DNA from 2 places in the Kitasatospora sp. NPDC002522 genome. Region 2 is predicted to be linked to the other one. Evidence: riboswitches for the same ligand, from Rfam matches in the RefSeq annotation. Region 2 holds a riboswitch; the other holds the start of a gene.

Region 1 (9,649 bases), on a different contig from region 2:
CGGGGCGCGGCCTCGGCGAGCACGGGCACCTCGCTGGTGGAGCGGCCGCCGGTGAGCTCGGCGTACGGGCAGCGCGGGTGGAAGGCGCAGCCGGACGGCACGTTGATCAGGCTCGGCGGGGTGCCCTTGACCGGGATCAGCCGGTCCTGGAGCTCCCGGTCGAGTCGGGGCATCGAGCCGAGCAGGCCCCAGGTGTAGGGGTGCTCGGGGGATTCGAACAGGGTGGCGGCGGGGCCGCGCTCGACCGGCTTGCCGCCGTACATGACCAGGATGTCGTCGGCCAGTTCGGCGACCACGCCCAGGTCGTGGGTGATGATGATGACGGCGGAGCCGAACTCCTTCTGCAGGTCGCGGATCAGGTCGAGGATCTGCGCCTGGACGGTGACGTCGAGGGCGGTGGTCGGCTCGTCGGCGATCAGCAGCGACGGGTCGTTGACCAGCGCCATCGCGATCATCGCGCGCTGGCGCATGCCGCCGGAGAACTCGTGCGGGTAGCCGTCGACCCGCTTGTCGGGCTGCGGGATGCCGACCCGGTCGAGCATCTCGATGGCGCGGGTGCGGGCCTCCTTCTTGGAGGCGCCGGGGTGGTGCGCCCGGTAGCCCTCAATGATCTGCGCGCCGACCGTGTAGTACGGGTGCATCGCGGTCAGCGGGTCCTGGAAGATCATCGCCATCTTCTGGCCGCGCAGCTTGCGCACCCGGTCCGGCCCGGCGGCGACCAGCTCCTCGCCGTCCAGCCAGATCTCACCGGAGATCTGCGGGGCGCCGCGCTTGGTGCCGGTGCGGTGCAGGCCCATGATCGACAGCGAGGTGACGGACTTTCCGGAACCGGACTCGCCGACGATGCCGAGGGTCTGGCCGCGCTCCAGGTCGAAGCTCAGACCGTTGACGGACTTGACCAGTCCGTCGTCGGTCGGGAAGTGCACCTTCAGGTCGCGGACGGACAGGAAAGGCTTGTCGGTGTTGCTCATGCCAGCCTCACCCGAGGATCGACGACGGCGTACAGCAGGTCAACCGCGAGGTTGGCCAGGATGATGAAGAAGGCCGCGAAGAGGGTCACACCCATGATCACCGGCAGGTCGCTGGAGGCGATCGAGGTGACCGCCTCGTAACCGAGCCCGCGGAGGTTGAAGGTCTTCTCGGTGAGCACCGCACCGCCGAGCAGGCCGCCGAGGTCCATGCCGAAGATGGTCAGGATCGGGGTGAGGGTGGCGCGCATGGCGTGCTTGCCGATGACCACCGGCTCCTTGAGGCCCTTGGCGCGCGCGGTGCGGATGTAGTCCTCGCCGAGGACGTCCAGCAGCGTGGCGCGACTGAGTCGGGCGTAGGTGGCCGCGAACAGGAACGCCAGCGTCACCCACGGCAGCACCAGGCCCTGGAACCAGGAGACCGGGTTGTCGGTGAAGTCGGTGTAGTTGTTCGGGAACCAGCCGAGCTGGTGCACGAAGACCGCGAGGGCGACCAGGCCGGTGAAGTACATCGGCAGCGAGACGCCGGCCAGCGCGACGGTCATGGTGATGCGGTCCAGGGCGGTGCCCCGGCGGAGCGCCGAGATGACGCCGGTGGCGGTGCCGAAGACCAGCCACAGCAGCGAGGCGCCGACCGCGAGCGAGAAGTCCACGCCCACCCGGTCGAGCAGGAGCGGCCACACCTCCCGCTCGGTCTTGAACGAGTAGCCCAGGCAGGGGGCCGCGCAGTGGGTGATGTCGGTGCCGGCGTTGAAGTCCCGGCCGACGAACACGCCCTTGAGGAACAGCCAGAACTGTTCGACGATCGACTTGTCGAGGCCCATCTTGTGGCGGATACCCTCGACGGCCGCGTGGTCCGCGATCTTGCCCACGTAGAGCATCGCGGGGTCGGTCCCGGTGAGCTTGGGCACCATGAAGAAGATGCCGAAAGTCACCGCGGCGACCACCAGCAGCATGAAGACGACGTTGACCAGTCGCCTGACGAGATAAACGAGCACTGCGGTCGGCCCTGCCACGGGCCGACCGGGCTCCCCGGTGGGGGAGTCCCGGCCGACCCGGGCAGGGCCTTCACCTGCCCTTCGGACTAGCGGTGCGAACTACGGGGAGGGTCAGGTCACTTGCCGTCGGAGACGCCGAGCGCCTGGAAGTCCACCTCGCCGAAGGCGTCGGTGATGTAGACGTTGGTCAGGCGCGGGTTGCGCCAGTTGAGGGCCTTGTCGGCGACGATGGGCAGGTAGTAGCCGCCGTCGATCACCTTGTGGTTGATCTTCTTGTAGAAGTCGGCGGCCTTCGCCGGGTCGGTCGACGCCGCGGCCTGGTCGAACCAGCCGTTGATCTCCGGGTCGTTGATGCCGGCGTAGTTGTTGTTGCCGTTGCTGGTGATGAAGCGGCCGTCGACCAGCGGCTGCAGGTAGCCGGAGCCGGTCGGGTAGTCGGCGCCCCAGCCCATCACGATCAGGCCGTAGCCCTTGGTCTTGACGACGTCGGGCGCACCGATGACCGAGGAGATCAGCTTGCCGTCGTACTGGTCGACGGTGACGTCGATGCCGACCGCCTTGAGGGCCGTCTGCAGCGCCACCGCGGAGTTGACCTCCTTCGGCTTGTTGCCGCGGACCGCGATGGTGGTCTTGAAGCCGTCCGGCTTGCCGCAGGCCTTCAGCTCCTCCTTCGCCTTGTCCACGTTCGGCTTGCCCTTGGTGAAGCCGTACGGGTCGTAGTCGTCGGAGCCGAGGATGTTCGGGGGCAGCATCGAGCCGAACAGCGAGCCGGCCACGGAGCCGCCGCGGGCGGTCTGCAGCGCGGTGGTGTCGGCCGCGTACAGCACCGCGTTGCGGCAGTGCTGGTTGTCGAACGGGGCCACCGACGGGGCGATGGTCACGTAGCGGATGAAGCCGTTGTACGGGTCGTCGGTGTGGGCCTTCAGCGCCTGGTCCTGGAGGACCTTGACCTGGGCGGCCTGGGACAGACCGGTCTGCGCCCAGTCGAGGTCGGCGTCGCCGGAGAGCAGGCGGGCGTCCATGTCGTCGGCGTTGGTGGTGACGGTCAGCTTGACGACGTCCGGCAGCGCCTTGCGGAACGGGTCGGAGGCCGGGTCCCAGTTCTCGTTGCGGACCAGCTCGTAGCCCTTGCCCGGCTCGGCCGACTTGAACTTGTACGGGCCGGAGGAGACCGGCTTGTCACCGAACTTGGCGCCGGTGTCCAGCTTCTGCGGGACCGGGGCGGCCGAGCCCATCGCCAGCAGGTAGGGGAAGTCCGAGTTCGGCTTCGCCAGGCTGAAGATGATGGTCGAGTCGTCCGGGGTCTGCACCGACTTCAGGCCCAGCTTGTTCGGGTCGGTGTCGGTGTAGGGGCCCTTGTAGTCCTGGCCCTGGTCGAGCTCGTTGATCAGGTAGGTCGGGCCGCCGGAGATGACGTCCTGCGCGAAGACGCGCTCGATGCCGTACTTGATGTCCTTCGAGGTGATCGGCGAGCCGTCCTCGAACTTCAGGCCGGACTTCAGCTTGAAGGTGTAGGTCTTGCCGTCCGCGGAGATCTCCGGCTTGGCCGAGGCCAGGTCGGGGACGAGGTTCAGGCCGTCCTTGCCCGGCTTGCCGTCGAAGGCCAGCAGGGTGCGGGCGTAGAAGCGCTCGAAGTTCCACACCGAGGCGTAGTAGGCGCGGCCCGGGTCGAGGGAGTCGACGTCGGTGGTGGTCCACAGGTTGAGGGTGCCGCCCTTCTTGTCGGACGGGTTCACCACCTTGTCGGCCGCCGCGTTGAAGCCGGCCGCACCGGACTTGGCGCTGGCGTTGTCGCTGCCCGAGCCGCCCTTGCTGCCGCCGCAGGCCGCGGTGGTGAGGGCGAGGGTGGCCACGAGGGCGGCCGCCGCGAGCGTCCTGTTTCGCTTCATGGTTGGGGGAACCTCCAGAGTTGGGCGGGCTCAGTTGCCCTTGGGGTCGAGCGCGTCACGCAGGCCGTCACCGAAGAGGTTGAAGGCGAGCACGGTGATGAAGATGGCGAGGCCGGGAATCACCATGTAGGTGGGGTCCGCCTGGTAGATCCCGACCGCGTCCGAGAGCATCTGCCCCCAGGACGGGGTGGGCGGCCGGACACCGGCCCCGAGGAAGCTGAGCGCCGCCTCGTTCAAGATGTTGGTGGGGATGATCAGGGTCGTGTAGACCAGGATCGGGGCCACCAGGTTGGGCAGGAGTTCACGGAACAGGATGTGGGCGCGGCCGGCGCCGAGGCTGCGCGCGGCGTCCACGAACTCGCGTTCGCGCAGCGACATCGCCTGGCCTCTGACGATGCGTCCGATGTAGGGCCAGCCGAAGAAGCCGATCACCATCATCAGCACCAGCACGCGAACGGTCGTGTCACCCAGGCCGAGCACCGAGTTGGGGATCACCGACACCAGGGCGATGCTGAACAGGAGCTGCGGGAAGGCCAGCAGCACGTCCATGATCCGGCTGATCACGTTGTCGACCCAGCCGCCGAAGTAGCCGGCCATGATGCCGAGCACCACACCGAAGAGGATCGCCACCGCGGCCGCGCCGAGCGCGACGAGCAGCGAGATCTGGGCCCCGTAGAGGATGCGGGAGAACACGTCCCGGCCGAAGACGGGGTCGACACCGAGCAGGAAGTCCCCGCTGATGCCGCCGAAGGCGCCATTGGGCAGGCCGAGGTCGGGGTTGATCTGGTCCGGGTGCGGCTCGTCGACCGGGTGGCCGAACAGCGCGCTGAGCACCGGTGCGAAGACGGCCGCCAGGATCAGCAGGACCACGACGGCGCCGCCCCCGAGCGCGACCTTGTCGCGCTTCAGGCGGTCCCAGGCGATGCGCCCGGGCGATCGGCCCTCGATCTTCTTGGCAGGCTCCGGAATTGACGCGGCGTCAGGCTGCGAGCCGGCGGCCGGACCGGAGGTCTCGGTGGGTGTGGTCATGAGTCAGTTCGTTCCCCTCGCCGACGGTGGCCGGCCCACGGAGTCGCGTTTGGTGCGGAATGCAGAGCGGTTGCGGTGGTGCCGGACGCCGATGCGGCGGTGCAGAAGTGCGTGAGCAAGCAGGTCATACGGGATGAAGCCGTGTACTGCGTAATGCGGAAGTGCATGGTGCCGCCGCACGGAGGTGCGCATCGTGCGGTTCATGCTGTGGCGGCGGTGCGTTCACCTTCGTGGGGTTCGTCCTGCACTCCGCATTGCGCAGCACTCTCTGTCATGGGACGCGCCCGGCGGAAGACCCCCATCCCGAAGGATGCCTAACTGTGATCTGTCGGCATGCACATTCGTTGCGGCCGCATAACGCTCTTCACACAGGTGTTACATGTCCGTCAAGGGGCATGCTGACGTTCCCCCGCCAGTGGCGGGAAAACGCCAGGTGGTGCGGGGGGTTTCGCGCGTAGATCATGGGCTGGCAAAAAACCCCCGCCGACCTCGGTAAAGGTCGCGTCGGGGGTTTTCTGAGCGGGTGTCAGGGTATTGTCATCGGCCCGGATAGCCCGGCCACGGAGCCTGCGGCCAGGCCCCGGCGGGACCGGCCGGTGGTGGCGCTGCGTAACCAAAGCCGGTCGGGTAGGGCTGCGGGGCCGGGGCGGCTTGTCCGGCTTGCCCGGACTGCCGGTCGAAGAACGGGCGGGCGTGGGCCCACAGCCACATCGCCACCGGGTCGAACTCGTCGGCCATCATCACCGTGGACACCGCCAGCCCCTCGGGGGCGTGCGCGGCCGCCCGCTGCACCAGCGCCCGGGCCGCCTCGACGGCCGGCGCGGAGGTGTCGTACAGGTCCAGGCCGACCGCCAGGTAGGGCTCGCCGAGCACCGGCTGCACCCAGGCCCGGCGCAGCGAGCGCAGCGGCCGCACCTCGCCCGCCTGCTGCTCCAGCACGGCGAAGAACTGCGGCGCCTGCACGGACGGTTCGGAGATCCGCAGCGGCCCGGCGGGCAGCCGGTCCAGGCCGACCGCGATCCGCCGCAGGTCGGCCCAGGGCACGCCGACGCCGCCGCCGGGGCGGTGCGGGTCCAGCCAGAGTCCCCAGCGGGTGCGGTAGAGCGCGCCGGCGATCTCCAGCCCGGACACCACCTCGTGGCCGCGGCTCCAGCCGCTGGCCGCGAGCTGCCCGGGCGAGGTCACGCACGGCGCGTAGCCGTGCCCGCCGATCTCCATGTTCCCGTACTGGGCGTCCGGGCTGCCGGGGCTGCCGTGCCACAGCAGCATCCAGACCTGACCGCCGGCCAGGGCGCGCAGCAGGCCCTCGTACGCCTCCCAGCGGTCAGGCGCGACCGCTGCGAGGGCACGCTCGATCTCGCCCGGATCGCCGGCTGCTCCCGTCACGTCGTCGCCCTCTTCCGTCGTCCGCCGCCAACCGCGCTCCGGTGTGCCGGGGCAACCCTATGGGGCGGGCCCGACAGCCGTCATGCCGCCGTCCCCCGTGCGGACCCCATGATGGATGGTCAGGGTCGGACGTAGAAGGGCTGGACGCGGCCGAGCAGCCAGTCCACCACCGGGTCGGCGACCAGGTCGAGCAGCACCAGGTGGACGCCCCAGCTCGGCGGGGCGGTTCCCAGCGCCCGGCCGAGCGCCAGGTTGACCTCGGCGGGGTCGGCGGGGGCGACCGGGTCCAGCTGCACCCCGACGTACAGCAGGGTGGGCTCGCCCTCCACCCGGGCCAGGGCCCGGCGGGCGGTCAGCACGCCCGGCACGTGGGCGAGTTCGGTGGTCGCGGCGGCCAGGAAGGCGAACGGCTCCAGGTGCGGCTCGGGCTCCTTGAGCGCGACCCGGGCGCCCTCGACGACGCCCTGCGCCTCCCACTGCTCGCCGCGCGGGCCGCGGCGCAGCTCGCCGACGCCCTCCGGCGGGACCGGGATGCCCACCGGCGCCTCGGGGTTGACCGCGATGCCGATGCCCAGCGGCAGGCCGCGGGCGAACTCCCACATCGGGGCGATCGCGAACGGGAAGCCCGGGCAGTGCTGGAGGAACTGCTCCTGCGAGGAGTACACCGGGACGTAGGGCGCCCCGGCCAGTTCGAGGGTCGGCAGGTCGAGCGAGCCGCCCTGCGGGTCGGCGCCCGACGGCAGCGGGATCCACACCTGGCTGCGGGCCAGCACCTCGATCACCCGGGGCGTCGCCCCGGGGTCGCCGAGCGCGGCCGTCAACACCTGCTCCAGTTCGTTGGCCGGCCAGCCCCCGCCCTCCGGAACCTGCCCCAGCGGGAACCCCATCTCGCCCCTCCACATCCGCGGTTGCGATCAGGTTAGCGGCGCGCACGGTCCGTCCGCGGCGCGTGGCGGCGAACCCCACTCCCGCGAGGGGGCTCCGGCATGCCATGATGGCGGCGCCCAAACTTCATACCGGCCGCTCGAACCCGCGCGGGAGAGCCGGAACGACCCCTGGTCGCGACCGGCGCCGAAGGAGCAAGTCCTCCCCGGAATCTCTCAGGCCCCCCTACCGCGCGGGCGAGGCACATCTGGAAAGTGGACACGGCCGCGCCGTGCGCCCACCCACGGTGCAAGCCGCCATCCTGTTCAGGAGGCGGTGAAGCTCTCAGGTTTGACGACAGACGGGGAGATCCGCCCCAGCATGCCCGTTTCCAGATGACCGGGAGTCCTGTCGTGTCCCTCCGCCTGACCGCGCTCGACGCACTGCACCGCTCGCTCGGCGCCACCATGACCGACTTCGCGGGCTGGGACATGCCGCTGCGCTACGGCAGCGAGCGCGAGGAGCACCTCGCCGTCCGCACCAAGGCCGGTCTCTTCGACCTCTCGCACATGGGCGAGATCACCGTGTCCGGCCCGCAGGCCGGCGAGCTGCTCGACCACGCCCTGGTCGGCTTCATCTCCGCGCTCGGCGTGCTGCGCGCCCGCTACACCATGATCTGCCGCGAGGACGGCGGCATCCTGGACGACCTGATCGTCTACCGGACCGCCGAGAACGAGTACCTGGTGGTCGCCAACGCCTCCAACGCCCAGGTGGTGCTGGACGCGCTGACCGAGCGCGCCGAGGGCTTCGACGCGACCGTCCGCGACGACCGCGACGCCTACGCGCTGCTCGCCGTCCAGGGCCCGGAGGCGAACGGCATCCTCGCCTCGGTCACCGACGCCGACCTGCCCGGCCTGAAGTACTACGCCCTGCTGCCCGCCACCGTGGCCGGCAAGGACGTCTGGCTGGCCCGCACCGGCTACACCGGCGAGGACGGCTTCGAGATCTTCTGCGCCCCCGCCGACGCCGAGCACCTGTGGACCGCCCTCACCGAGGCCGGCGCCGACAAGGGCCTGATCCCGTGCGGCCTGTCCTGCCGCGACACGCTGCGCCTGGAGGCCGGCATGCCGCTGTACGGGCACGAGCTGTCCACCGAGCTGACCCCGTTCGACGCGGGCCTCGGCCGGGTGGTGCGGTTCGACAAGACCACCAACGGCGGCGCGTTCGTCGGCCGCAAGGCGCTGGAGGAGGCCGCCGCCCAGGCCGAGGCCAACCCCCCGCGCAAGCTGGTCGGCCTGGTCTCCGAGGGCAAGCGGGTGCCGCGCGCCGAGTACACCGTGGTGGACGCCGAGGGCGCCCCGATCGGCCGGATCACCTCGGGCTCGCCGTCGCCGACCCTCGGCAAGCCGATCGCCATCGCGTACGTGGACGCCGCGCACGCCGAGCCGGGCGGCACCGTCGCGGTGGACGTCCGCGGCAAGGCCGAGCCGGTCCAGGTCGTCGCGCTGCCGTTCTACAAGCGCGCCCGCTGACGTCCCGTCAGCCCCGCACACCCTTCCAGCAGACCTTTTCCCGTCCGTCCGCCCAGCGGACGGCTGCGCCCTCCCCTCACGCGATCCTGGAGAATGACGTCATGAGCAACCCCACGCACCTGCAGTACACCAAGGAGCACGAGTGGCTGACCGCCGCCGTGGACGGGGTGTCGACGGTCGGCATCACCGCGCACGCGGCCGACGCCCTCGGCGACATCGTGTACGTCCAGCTCCCCGCGGTGGGCGACACCGTGACCGCGGGTGAGACCTGTGGCGAGCTCGAGTCCACCAAGTCGGTCAGCGACCTCTTCTCCCCCGCCACCGGCGAGGTCACCGAGGTCAACCAGGCGGTCATCGACGAGCCGGCCCTGGTCAACTCGGAGCCCTTCGAGGGCGGTTGGCTGTTCAAGGTCCGAGTCGAGGCCACCGACGAGCTGCTCGACGCCGACGGCTACTCCGCCTTCACCGGCGCCTGACCGGGAGTCCCCCATGACGGTTCTCAACCAGTCCCTGCACGCGCTCGACCCGGAGATCGCCGCCGCGGTCGACGCCGAGCTGCACCGCCAGCAGACCACCCTGGAAATGATCGCCTCCGAGAACTTCGCCCCCGTGGCGGTCATGGAGGCCCAGGGCTCGGTGCTCACCAACAAGTACGCCGAGGGCTACCCGGGCCGCCGCTACTACGGCGGCTGCGAGTACGTCGACGTGGTCGAGCAGATCGCCATCGACCGGATCAAGGAGCTGTTCGGCGCCGAGCACGCCAACGTGCAGCCGCACTCCGGCGCGCAGGCGAACGCCGCGGCGATGTTCGCGCTGATCCAGCCGGGTGACACCATCCTGGGCCTGAACCTGGCCCACGGCGGTCACCTGACCCACGGCATGAAGATCAACTTCTCCGGCAAGCTCTACAACGTGGTCGCGTACCACGTGGACGAGAAGACCGGCCAGGTCGACATGGCCGAGGTCGAGCGCCTCGCCAAGGA
Region 2 (9,649 bases):
CCTTCGCGAGCGGGACGATGCCGACCTGCTCGCCGCTGGGACCGACGAGTCGCACCTCGGGGACGCGAATCCGGTCGTTGATGCGGGGCTCGGTGCTGATGGGGCCTCCTCGGTTGCACCTTCTTCGATGCGGCCGTCGGACGGCGGTCGCACGTAGTGGTTTCGACCACTGGGCGGGGCTTCATTCATGCTCCGCTGCTCCTGCCGCCTGGCAGAGGCACCGAACGCACGAAAAAAGCCCCGCACGGTACAGGCGGGGCTCCACACGTTCCGGATGTCCTCGCGGACACCACTGGCGACGGGCAATCCTCACGGGCGCCCTTCGCGGACCGTACCCGTCGGCCCTTCGGCCGATCAGGTGGGAGACTGTCGCGGTTGCCCTCTCGGGCCTCCTGAGGTGGAGCCTCCACTTGCTGGCCGGGCACCCCGAAGGGACTACCTGGCCGGTCAGTCTCGAAGCATACCAGCGTTCGGGGGCCGACCGGTATTCCGACCCCTCGCCGCCCGCCTTGTACGCTCCCTTTGTACTGCGCTTTCGCACCAGCATCCCGGAGTGACACCGTGACCAGCCAGCCCGACCACGACCACACGCCCGAGTCCGCGGCGTCCGACGAGGCGATCGGCTTCGACGACCTGACCCGCGACATCGCCGAGGTCCCGGCCGTCGAGGTGATCACCACCGTCGCCGTCCACCTGATGAGCGCCGCCGCCGTCAAGTGCGGGCTGGCCGAGGGCGGCGAGGCCGACAAGGACCTCGACGAGGCCCGCAAGCTGATCACCGCCCTGGCCGGCCTGGTCACCGCCGGGGCCCCCGAGATCTCCAACTTCCACGCCGCCCCGCTGCGCGACGGCCTGCGCTCCCTGCAGCTGGCCTTCCGCGAGGCCTCCCTCATCCCCGACGCCCCGGGCTCCGGCCCCGGCGAGAAGTTCACGGGCCCGGTCTACTCCTGACCCGCGCAGCGCTCTGCGCCCCGACAGGGGCGCGGGAAACCGCGCGAGGCGGAAGACGCCCAGCAGAAAGCCGCCCGCCGAGGGAAGTCCCCCGGCGGGCGGCTCACTTGTCGGATCAGGCGTCGTACTCGTCCAGCGGCGGGCACGAGCAGACCAGGTTCCGGTCGCCGTACGCGCCGTCGATCCGCCGCACCGCCGGCCAGTACTTGTCCGCCGGGTTCACGCCCGCCGGGAAGACCGCGGTCTCCCGCGAGTACGCGTGCTCCCACTCGCCCGCCAGCATCGACGCGGTGTGCGGGGCGTTGCGCAGCGGGTTGTCGTCGGCCGGCCACACGCCCGCGCCGACCTGCTCGATCTCGCCGCGGATCGCGATCATCGCCTCGCAGAACCGGTCGATCTCGTGCAGGTCCTCGGACTCGGTGGGCTCGATCATCAGCGTGCCGGCCACCGGGAACGACATGGTCGGCGCGTGGAAGCCGTAGTCGATCAGGCGCTTGGCGATGTCGTCGACGCTGACGCCGGTCTCCTTGCTGAGCGGGCGCAGGTCGATGATGCACTCGTGCGCGACCAGCCCGCCGGGGCCGGTGTACAGCACGGGGTAGTGCGGGGCGAGCCGCTTGGCGATGTAGTTGGCGTTCAGCACGGCCACCTGGGTGGCGCGCTTGAGGCCCTCGCCGCCCATCAGCCGGACGTACGCCCAGGAGATCGGCAGGATCGCCGCGGAGCCCCACGGCGCGGCCGAGATCGGGCCGACACCGGTCGCGGGGCCGGCCTCGGCCTGCAGCGGGTGGTTGGGCAGGTACGGCGCGAGGTGCGAGCGCACCGCGACCGGGCCGACGCCGGGGCCGCCGCCGCCGTGCGGGATGCAGAAGGTCTTGTGCAGGTTCAGGTGCGAGACGTCCGCGCCGAACTTGCCCGGCTTGGCGAGGCCGACCAGCGCGTTCAGGTTGGCGCCGTCGACGTACACCTGGCCGCCGGCCTCGTGGACGAGCGCGCAGATGTCGGTGATCTGGGTCTCGAACACGCCGTGGGTGGACGGGTAGGTGACCATCAGCACGGACAGCTGGTCGCGGTGCAGCGCGATCTTGGCCTTGAGGTCCTCGACGTCCACGTCGCCGTCGGCGAGCGTCTTGACGACCACGACCCGCATGCCGGCCATCGCCGCGGAGGCCGCGTTGGTGCCGTGCGCGGAGGACGGGATCAGGCACACGTCGCGCTGGAGGTCGCCGTTGGCCCGGTGGTAGGCGCGCACCGCGAGCAGACCGGCGAGCTCGCCCTGCGAGCCGGCGTTCGGCTGGATCGAGACGGCGTCGTAGCCGGTGACCTCGACCAGCTGCTGCTCCAGCTCGCGGATCAGGGTCAGGTAGCCGGCGGCCTGCTCGACCGGGGCGAACGGGTGCAGCTGGCCGAACTCGGGCCAGGTGACCGGCTCCATCTCGGTGGTCGCGTTGAGCTTCATGGTGCAGGAGCCAAGCGGGATCATGCCGCGGTCGAGCGCGTAGTCGCGGTCGGAGAGCCGGCGCAGGTAGCGCAGCATGGCGGTCTCCGAGCGGTGGCTGTGGAAGACCGGGTGGGTGAGGTACTCGTCCTCGCGCAGCAGCGCGGCGGGCAGCGCCTCGGCGTCCTCGGCCACGGCGGCCTCGATGCCGAACGCGCCGAACACGGCGGCCAGGTGCTCGCGGGTGGTGGTCTCGTCGCAGGAGACCGACACCCGGTCCGCGTCGACCCGGTGCACGTTGACGCCCTGCGCCAGCGCGGCGGCGGCCACGGCGTCCGCCCGGCCCGGCACGACGGCCGTGACGGTGTCGAAGAACGCGTCGTGGGCGAGCTGCACGCCGCCCGCGCGCAGGCCGGCCGCGAGGGCGGCGGCGTAGCGGTGGGTGCGGCGGGCGATCGCGGCGAGGCCGTCGGGGCCGTGGTAGACGGCGTACATGGAGGCCATCACCGCGAGCAGCACCTGGGCGGTGCAGATGTTGGAGGTGGCCTTCTCGCGGCGGATGTGCTGCTCGCGGGTCTGCAGGGCCAGCCGGTAGGCGCGGTGGCCGTCGGCGTCGACGGAGACGCCGACCAGGCGGCCGGGCAGGTTGCGGGCGTACTCGGCGCGCACCGCGAGGTAGCCGGCGTGCGGGCCGCCGAAGCCCATCGGGACGCCGAAGCGCTGCGAGGTGCCGCAGGCGATGTCGGCACCGAGCTCGCCGGGCGAGCGCAGCAGGGTGAGGGCGAGCAGGTCGGCGGCGACGGCGACGATCGCGCCGAGGCCGTGGGCCTGGTCGATGACCGGCTTGATCGCGCGCACCGCGCCGGAGGCGCCCGGGTACTGCAGCAGCACGCCGAAGACGCCGCGCTCGGCGATCTCGGCGGGGATGCCCTCGGACAGGTCGGCGACGACGACCTCGACGCCGGTCGGCTCGGCGCGGGTCTCGATGACGGCGACGGTCTGCGGCAGGGTGTCGGCGTCGACCAGGAAGACACCGCCCTTGACCTTGGTGACGCGCCGGGCGAGGGCCATCGCCTCGGCGGCGGCGGTGCCCTCGTCGAGCAGCGAGGAGCCGGAGGTGGCCAGGCCGGTGAGGTCGGCGACCATGGTCTGGAAGTTGAGCAGCGCCTCCAGGCGGCCCTGCGAGATCTCCGGCTGGTACGGCGTGTAGGCGGTGTACCAGGCCGGGTTCTCCAGCACGTTGCGCAGGATGACCGGCGGGGTGAAGGTGCCGTAGTAGCCGAGGCCGATCATCGAGGTGAGGACCTGGTTGCGGCCGGCCAGCTCGCGCAGTTCGGCGAGCACCTGGGCCTCGCTGCGGCCCTCCGGCAGGCCGAGCGCGGTGAGGCTGCGGATGGCGGCGGGGACGGCGGCGTCCGACAGCTCGTCCAGGGAGGCGAACCCGACGTGGGCCAGCATCTTTTCCTGGGCGTCGGCGTCGGGACCGATGTGGCGCTGCTCGAAGGGGCTGGCCTGCTCAAGCTCACGGAGCGTCGGCTGGGCGTTCATGGGGGTCGGGCCTCCTGGTCGCGGACCGGCGGGGGTACGCACGCCGGTCGCGCCGTGGGGCGCCCGGGATGTACGAACCCGTCAGCCTCCCCCTCTGTCATCGGTACCTGAGAGCTTCGCACGGCCGCCCGTGGGGCGCGGCGTGCTTGCACCGTCGGTGAGGGTGGGTGCCGACGGCATCGGTGCCGACGGTCCTGCCCTGCTTTCCAGAGTGACCTGATCTCGCCCGGTACGGATGCCTGAGAGATTCCGGGGAGGGGTTGCTCCTTCGGCGTCCCCGCAGCCCCTCGTACGGGGCCGGGGACTCTCCCGAGCGTGCTCGGCGGTCGCCGCCCAGGTTACCAGCGCGGGCCCGGCCGATCACCGGTGCGGCCCTGTGATCTGCCCCGGACGGCGGCGTCCGGAATGCCACCGTCCGTTACGTGCCGTTTGGTGTGAAGTGGCGGGCCGGCCAGCTCCTCCTCCCGCCCCTCTGACGGACCCTCAAGGAGCAGCAGGACTGGAGGACAGCGTGCAGACCGATATCGATCCGCGCGACCTGATCGGACACAAGGCGGTCGACCGGAACGGTGACAAGATCGGCACTGTCGACGAGGTGTACCTGGACGACGCCACCGGCGAACCGGAGTGGGCGGCGGTCCGTACCGGGATCTTCGGCCGGGACGCCTTCGTCCCGCTGACCACCAGCGAGTTCGCGGGGGACGAGCTGCGCGTCCCGTACGACAAGTCGCTGATCAAGGAGTCGCCGGACTTCGGGGTGGGCCAGCACCTCTCCCCCGCCCAGGAGCTCCAGCTGTACCGCTACTACGGCCTGGACACCGTCGCCGGCACGCTCGCCGGGGAGTCCGGCTCGGCGCCGGCCGCGAAGGAGCGTCCGCGCCCGACGGCCGGCGGCGACCGGGACTTCGGCGCGCTCGCCCCGAGCGTCCCGCCCACGCCGTCTCCGACGAACGGCACGAACGGCACGAACGGCACGAGCCCCGTGAACGCGGCCCCGCCGGCTTCGGCGTCGTACGCCTCCGCGAAGAGCAGCCCGCGGCACGCCTCCGAGCAGCGGCCGGGTGCGGAGCGGGCCGCGTCGGTGGAGCCGACCGCGCCGGTGGAGATCACCTGCCGGGAGGAGCGGCTGGACATCACCACCGAGTGGCACGCGGTGGGCACCACCCGGCTGCGCAAGTACGTGACCACTGAGCCGGTCGAGCGCCGGGTGCCGGTGGTGCGCGAGCGGGTGCGGGTGGAGCGGATCCCGGTGTCGGACGCGGAGCGGGCGGGGCTGACCGAGCAGGAGATCGCCGAGGCGGTCGAGGAGGTCACGCTGCGCGAGGAGCGTCCGGTGGTGCGCAAGTACCTGGCGCCGATCGAGCGGGTGCGGCTGGTGGTGGAGCGGTACACCGAGGAGGAGGTGGTCCGCGACGAGCTGCGCCGCGAGCAGGTGGAGGTGCACGACGCGGCGGTCGGCGCGGACGGCGCGGCCCCGCACCGGACGCAGCAGCAGCCGTGGCACGCGAAGCCGCAGCAGCCGGCGGCCGCCGGGGGCGGCGTGAACGCGGTGCCGCTGTCCGGGCTGAACGGCGGCGGTCTGGAGCACGCCCGTCCGGAGCCGCTGCGCTCGGTCTGACGGCGGGTCAAGGTCCGGCCCCGGTCCGCTTCGGCGGGCCGGGGCCGGGCGCTTTGCCAAAGCTTCACTATTCGATATTTGACACAGTGAAGCATCTCCGGGATGGTTACTTCAGTTCATGCACTATCGCCATCCTGAAGAAAACTTCCCGGAGGATCCCCGTGAGTGAGGCACCACAGCCCACCGCCGCGGCCGACAAGCCCACCAGCGCCCGGGTCCTGCCCGCCCTGATCCTGGCCATGCTGGCGTTCAGTGTGGTGCAGACCGCGGTCGTCCCGATCCTGCCGGGCCTGGCCCGCGAGCTCGGCGTCTCGGGCTCGAGCATCACCTGGCTGATGACCGCCAACCTGCTGTCCGCCGCGGTCCTGACCCCGCTGCTCGGCCGCTTCGGCGACCTGCGCGGCCGCAAGCCGATGCTGCTGGTCTCGCTGGCCGGCCTGGTGCTCGGCTCCGGCCTCGCCGTCACCACCCACTCGTTCACCTGGCTCGTGGTCGCCCGCGTGCTGCAGGGCGCGGGCGGCGGCGTGCTGCCGCTGGCGATCAGCATCGTCCGCGACGAGCTGCCCAAGCAGAAGGTCACCGGCGGCGTCGCCGCGATCTCCGCCTCGATGGGCGTCGGCTCCGGCCTCGGCCTGGTCGCCACCGGCCTGCTGCTGGAGCACTGGAGCTACAAGTCGATCTTCTGGATGGGCCTGGTCTTCGGCCTGCTCGCCGTCGTGCTGGTCGTCGTCCGGGTGCCCAGCGACCCGGTGATCGACAAGGAGGGCGGCGCCGACCCGCTCGGCGCGCTCACCCTGGCCGGCTGGCTGTCCGCACTGCTGATCGCGGTCAGCCAGGGCAACCACTGGGGCTGGACCTCCAACCGCACCCTCGGTCTGTTCGCCGTCGCCGCCGTGGTCGCGCTGCTCTGGCTGCTGGTCGAGTCCAAGGTCAGCCACCCGCTGGTCGACCTGAAGATGATGTCCCGCCCCGCGGTCGCCTTCACCAACATCTCCGGCCTGCTGATCGGCTTCGGCATGTACGGCTCGTTCATGGTGATCAGCAACTTCGCCCAGACCCCGGAGAAGTTCGCCCACTACGGCTTCACCGCCACCGTGCTGCACGCCGGCATCATGCTGCTGCCGTCCGCGATCGGCTCGATGGTGGCCGCCCCGCTCGGTGCGATGCTGATCGCCCGCCGCGGCCCGCGCCTGCCGCTGGTCCTCGGCGGCCTGCTGGGCGCGGTCTCGATGGCCTACCTGGCCGTCCGCCACGGCGCCGAGTTCGACATCTACCTCTCCTCCGCGGTCTTCGGCCTCGGCGTGGGCCTGGCCTACGCGGCGATGCCCGCGTACATCAACGGCGCCGTCCCGGCCGAGCAGTCCGGCATCGCCAACGGCATGAACGCGGTGCTGCGCACCGTCGGCGGCGCCGTCGGCACCGCGGTGATGGCCGCGATCCTCACCGGGGACACCCTGAAGCTGCCGATCCCGGTGCAGCTGCCCACCGAGAACGCCTACCAGCACGCCTTCTGGGTGGCCGCCGCGATGTGCCTGGTCGCCGGCGCCGTGCCGTTCGCGATCCGCCGGATCCGCTCCGCCGCCACCACCCCCGCCGAGCGCCCGGCCGACCTGGCGCTCGCCAAGACCGACGCCTAGCCCCGACAGGCCCTGACGGCGTCCCCCTCGCGTACTGGACACACGCGAGCGGCTCCCGGGCCCGCCGCCACGGGCATCGGCGGCGCGGCCCAGGACCGGCCGACGGCCCCGCACCCCTCCCGGGTGCGGGGCCGTCGCCGTCTCACTCCCCCGCGGACTCACGCAGCGGCAGCGCCCCGGACGGCTCCAGCTCCTCGTCGTCGACCGCGAAGGTGCGCACCCGGCCGGGCGCCGAGTACGGCGTCTCGAACCGGACGGTGACCCGGCCGACGCCGCTGCCCTGCACCCACCCAGGACCGAACTGACGGTGCGTCACGTCCTGCCCGGGCCACCAGCGGCGCACCGCCGGCGGCTGCTCGGGCTGCACCGGCTCCGGCTCGGGCTGCTCCTCCGCCGCCGCCTCCCGTTCCTCCCGCTCCAGCTGGGCGAACAGGTCCTCCTGCGTGTAGTCGGCGAGCTGGGCGACGCCGACACCCAGCAGCCGCACCCCGCCGGTGACGTCGACCTGCATCGCCAGGCGGCGGGCGGTCGAGGCGATCACCTCCTCGTCGTCGGTGGGGCCGCGCAGCGTCTCCGAGCGGGTCAGCGTGGAGAAGTCGAAGCGGCGGACCTTCAGCACCACCGTCCGCCCGGAGCGGCCGGTCGCCCGCAGCCGGCGCACGCAGCGGCCGGCCAACTGCTCGATCTCGCGCAGGATGCGGTCCCGGTCGGCGAGGTCGACCTCGAAGGTGTCCTCCACCGACACCGACTTGGCGTCCCGGTCCGGCACCACCGGCCGCTCGTCCCAGCCGAGCGCCATCTGGAAGACCCCCGCGCCGTGCGCCTTGCCGAGCAGCGCCACCAGCTCCTCGTACCCGGCCTCCGCCAGGTCCGCGACCGCGGTCAGCCCGGCCCGGCGCAGCGCCTGCTCGGTGGCCGGACCGATCCCCGGCAGCGCCCGCACCGGCATCGGCGCCAGCACCGAGCGCTCCGAGCCCGGCTCGATCAGCACCAGCCCGTCCGGCTTGGCCTGCTCCGAGGCGATCTTGGCCATCAGCTTGGACGCCGCCGCACCGACCGACGCGGTCAGCCCCGTACGCTCCACGATGTCCGCCCGCAGGTCCTCGGCCAGCGCCAGCACCAGCTGCGCGCCCTCCTCGGGCGTCGCGTCGGCGAGCGCCGGACCGTACGGCCCCGCCTCCAGATCGACGAACGCCTCGTCCAGGCTGAGCGGCTCCACCAGCGGCGAGCGCTCGCGCAGCAGGCCCATCACGATCTCGCTGTTGGCGCGGTACGCCTCGAACCGGCCGGTCAGGAACGCCGCGTTCGGGCAGAGCCGGCGGGCCTGCGCCATCGGCATCGCCGAGTGGACGCCGAACTTCCGCGCCTCGTACGAGGCCGTCGACACCACCCCGCGCCCGCCCAGCCCGCCGACGATCACCGGCTTCCCGCGCAGGCTCGGCTTGGACGCCTGCTCCACCGCCGCGAAGAAGGCGTCCATGTCGAGGTGGATCACGCTCGGCACGCTGCGCACGCGCCGATCATCCCGCGTGCCACCGACAATCGCCGTCAGCCGCGGTCGGAATCGCTCAACGCCCTGGCCACGCCGTCCTCCCGCGGGCCCAGGAAGTACGGATCCGGCTGGAACAGCGCGTTCAGCAGCGCCTTCCCCGCACCCGGCACCTCCCGCAGCCCGCCGTACCACCAGGTGGCGTCGTGCCACTCCTCCACGCCCACCGCGTACGCGTCGATCCCGGCCGCCCGGCACAGCGCCAACGCCCGCCGCACGTGGAAGGTCTGACTGACCAGCACCGCCTTCTCCACCCCGAAGATCCGGCGCGCCCGGGCGCAGGAGTCCCAGGTGTCGAAGCCCGCGTAGTCGCCGACCACCCGCACCCCGGGCACCCCGCGCTCGATCAGGTAGCCGCGCATCGCGTCGGTCTCGTCGTACGCCACCGTGCCGTTGTCGCCGGTCACCAGGATCGCCCGCACCTTGTGCCGCCGGTACAGCTCCAGCGCCGCGTCGAGCCGGTGCGCCAGGTACGGCGAGGGCTTGCCGTCGAACAGCCCGGCGCCGAACACCACCGCCACCGGCGCCTCGGGCGCGCTGTCCACCGTGCCCACCCGCGAGGACTGCGACGCCCACAGCCAGGCACTCGGCGCCAGCGCCAGCACCGCGCACAGCACCAGCGCCTGGAACCACCGCCGCTGACCGCGCCTGCTCCCCCAGCCCGGCGGCCGCCACGCCGCCAACGCCCGCCCGCTCCGGCCCAGCCGGCGGACCAGCGCGCGGCAGCGCCGCCCCAGCCATCTCATGATCGACACACCGGTGCGGACGACTCCCGCCCGCCCCGCGGTTCCCGCGCCGACGGACCGTCAGACCGCGCGATTGCGGCGCTGCGCCAGCTCGTCGGCCGGATCCTGGCCCACCAGCGTCTCCCCGGTGTCGGTGCGCTCCGCGTGCAGCCGCCCGAGCGT

Evidence for each region. Region 2 has a riboswitch for glycine ahead of gcvP (aminomethyl-transferring glycine dehydrogenase). Riboswitches for the same ligand answer to the same signal wherever they lie in the genome.
Region 1: it holds a riboswitch for glycine, as region 2 does, so the genes downstream of both, gcvT (glycine cleavage system aminomethyltransferase GcvT) here and gcvP (aminomethyl-transferring glycine dehydrogenase) in region 2, are expected to answer to the same signal.

The regions. Positions count from the first base shown of each region.
Region 1 covers NZ_JBSFXE010000011.1:144,549-154,197, forward strand. Annotated here, with positions in the region: gene ACWD4U_RS12325 (ABC transporter ATP-binding protein) at 1-971, opposite strand, end outside; gene ACWD4U_RS12330 (ABC transporter permease) at 968-1,966, opposite strand; gene ACWD4U_RS12335 (ABC transporter substrate-binding protein) at 2,083-3,855, opposite strand; gene ACWD4U_RS12340 (ABC transporter permease) at 3,886-4,884, opposite strand; gene ACWD4U_RS12345 (enhanced serine sensitivity protein SseB C-terminal domain-containing protein) at 5,422-6,270, opposite strand; gene ACWD4U_RS12350 (enhanced serine sensitivity protein SseB) at 6,390-7,157, opposite strand; glycine riboswitch at 7,296-7,396, shown strand; glycine riboswitch at 7,397-7,505, shown strand; gene gcvT (glycine cleavage system aminomethyltransferase GcvT) at 7,530-8,666, shown strand; gene gcvH (glycine cleavage system protein GcvH) at 8,768-9,142, shown strand; gene glyA (serine hydroxymethyltransferase) at 9,156-9,649, shown strand, end outside.
Region 2 covers NZ_JBSFXE010000024.1:103,717-113,365, forward strand. Annotated here, with positions in the region: gene infC (translation initiation factor IF-3) at 1-100, opposite strand, end outside; gene ACWD4U_RS21340 (DUF1844 domain-containing protein) at 562-951, shown strand; gene gcvP (aminomethyl-transferring glycine dehydrogenase) at 1,067-3,937, opposite strand; glycine riboswitch at 4,155-4,259, opposite strand; gene ACWD4U_RS21350 (PRC and DUF2382 domain-containing protein) at 4,449-5,555, shown strand; gene ACWD4U_RS21355 (MFS transporter) at 5,717-7,192, shown strand; gene ACWD4U_RS21360 (DNA polymerase IV) at 7,335-8,705, opposite strand; gene ACWD4U_RS21365 (SanA/YdcF family protein) at 8,741-9,487, opposite strand; gene ACWD4U_RS21370 (MerR family transcriptional regulator) at 9,548-9,649, opposite strand, start outside.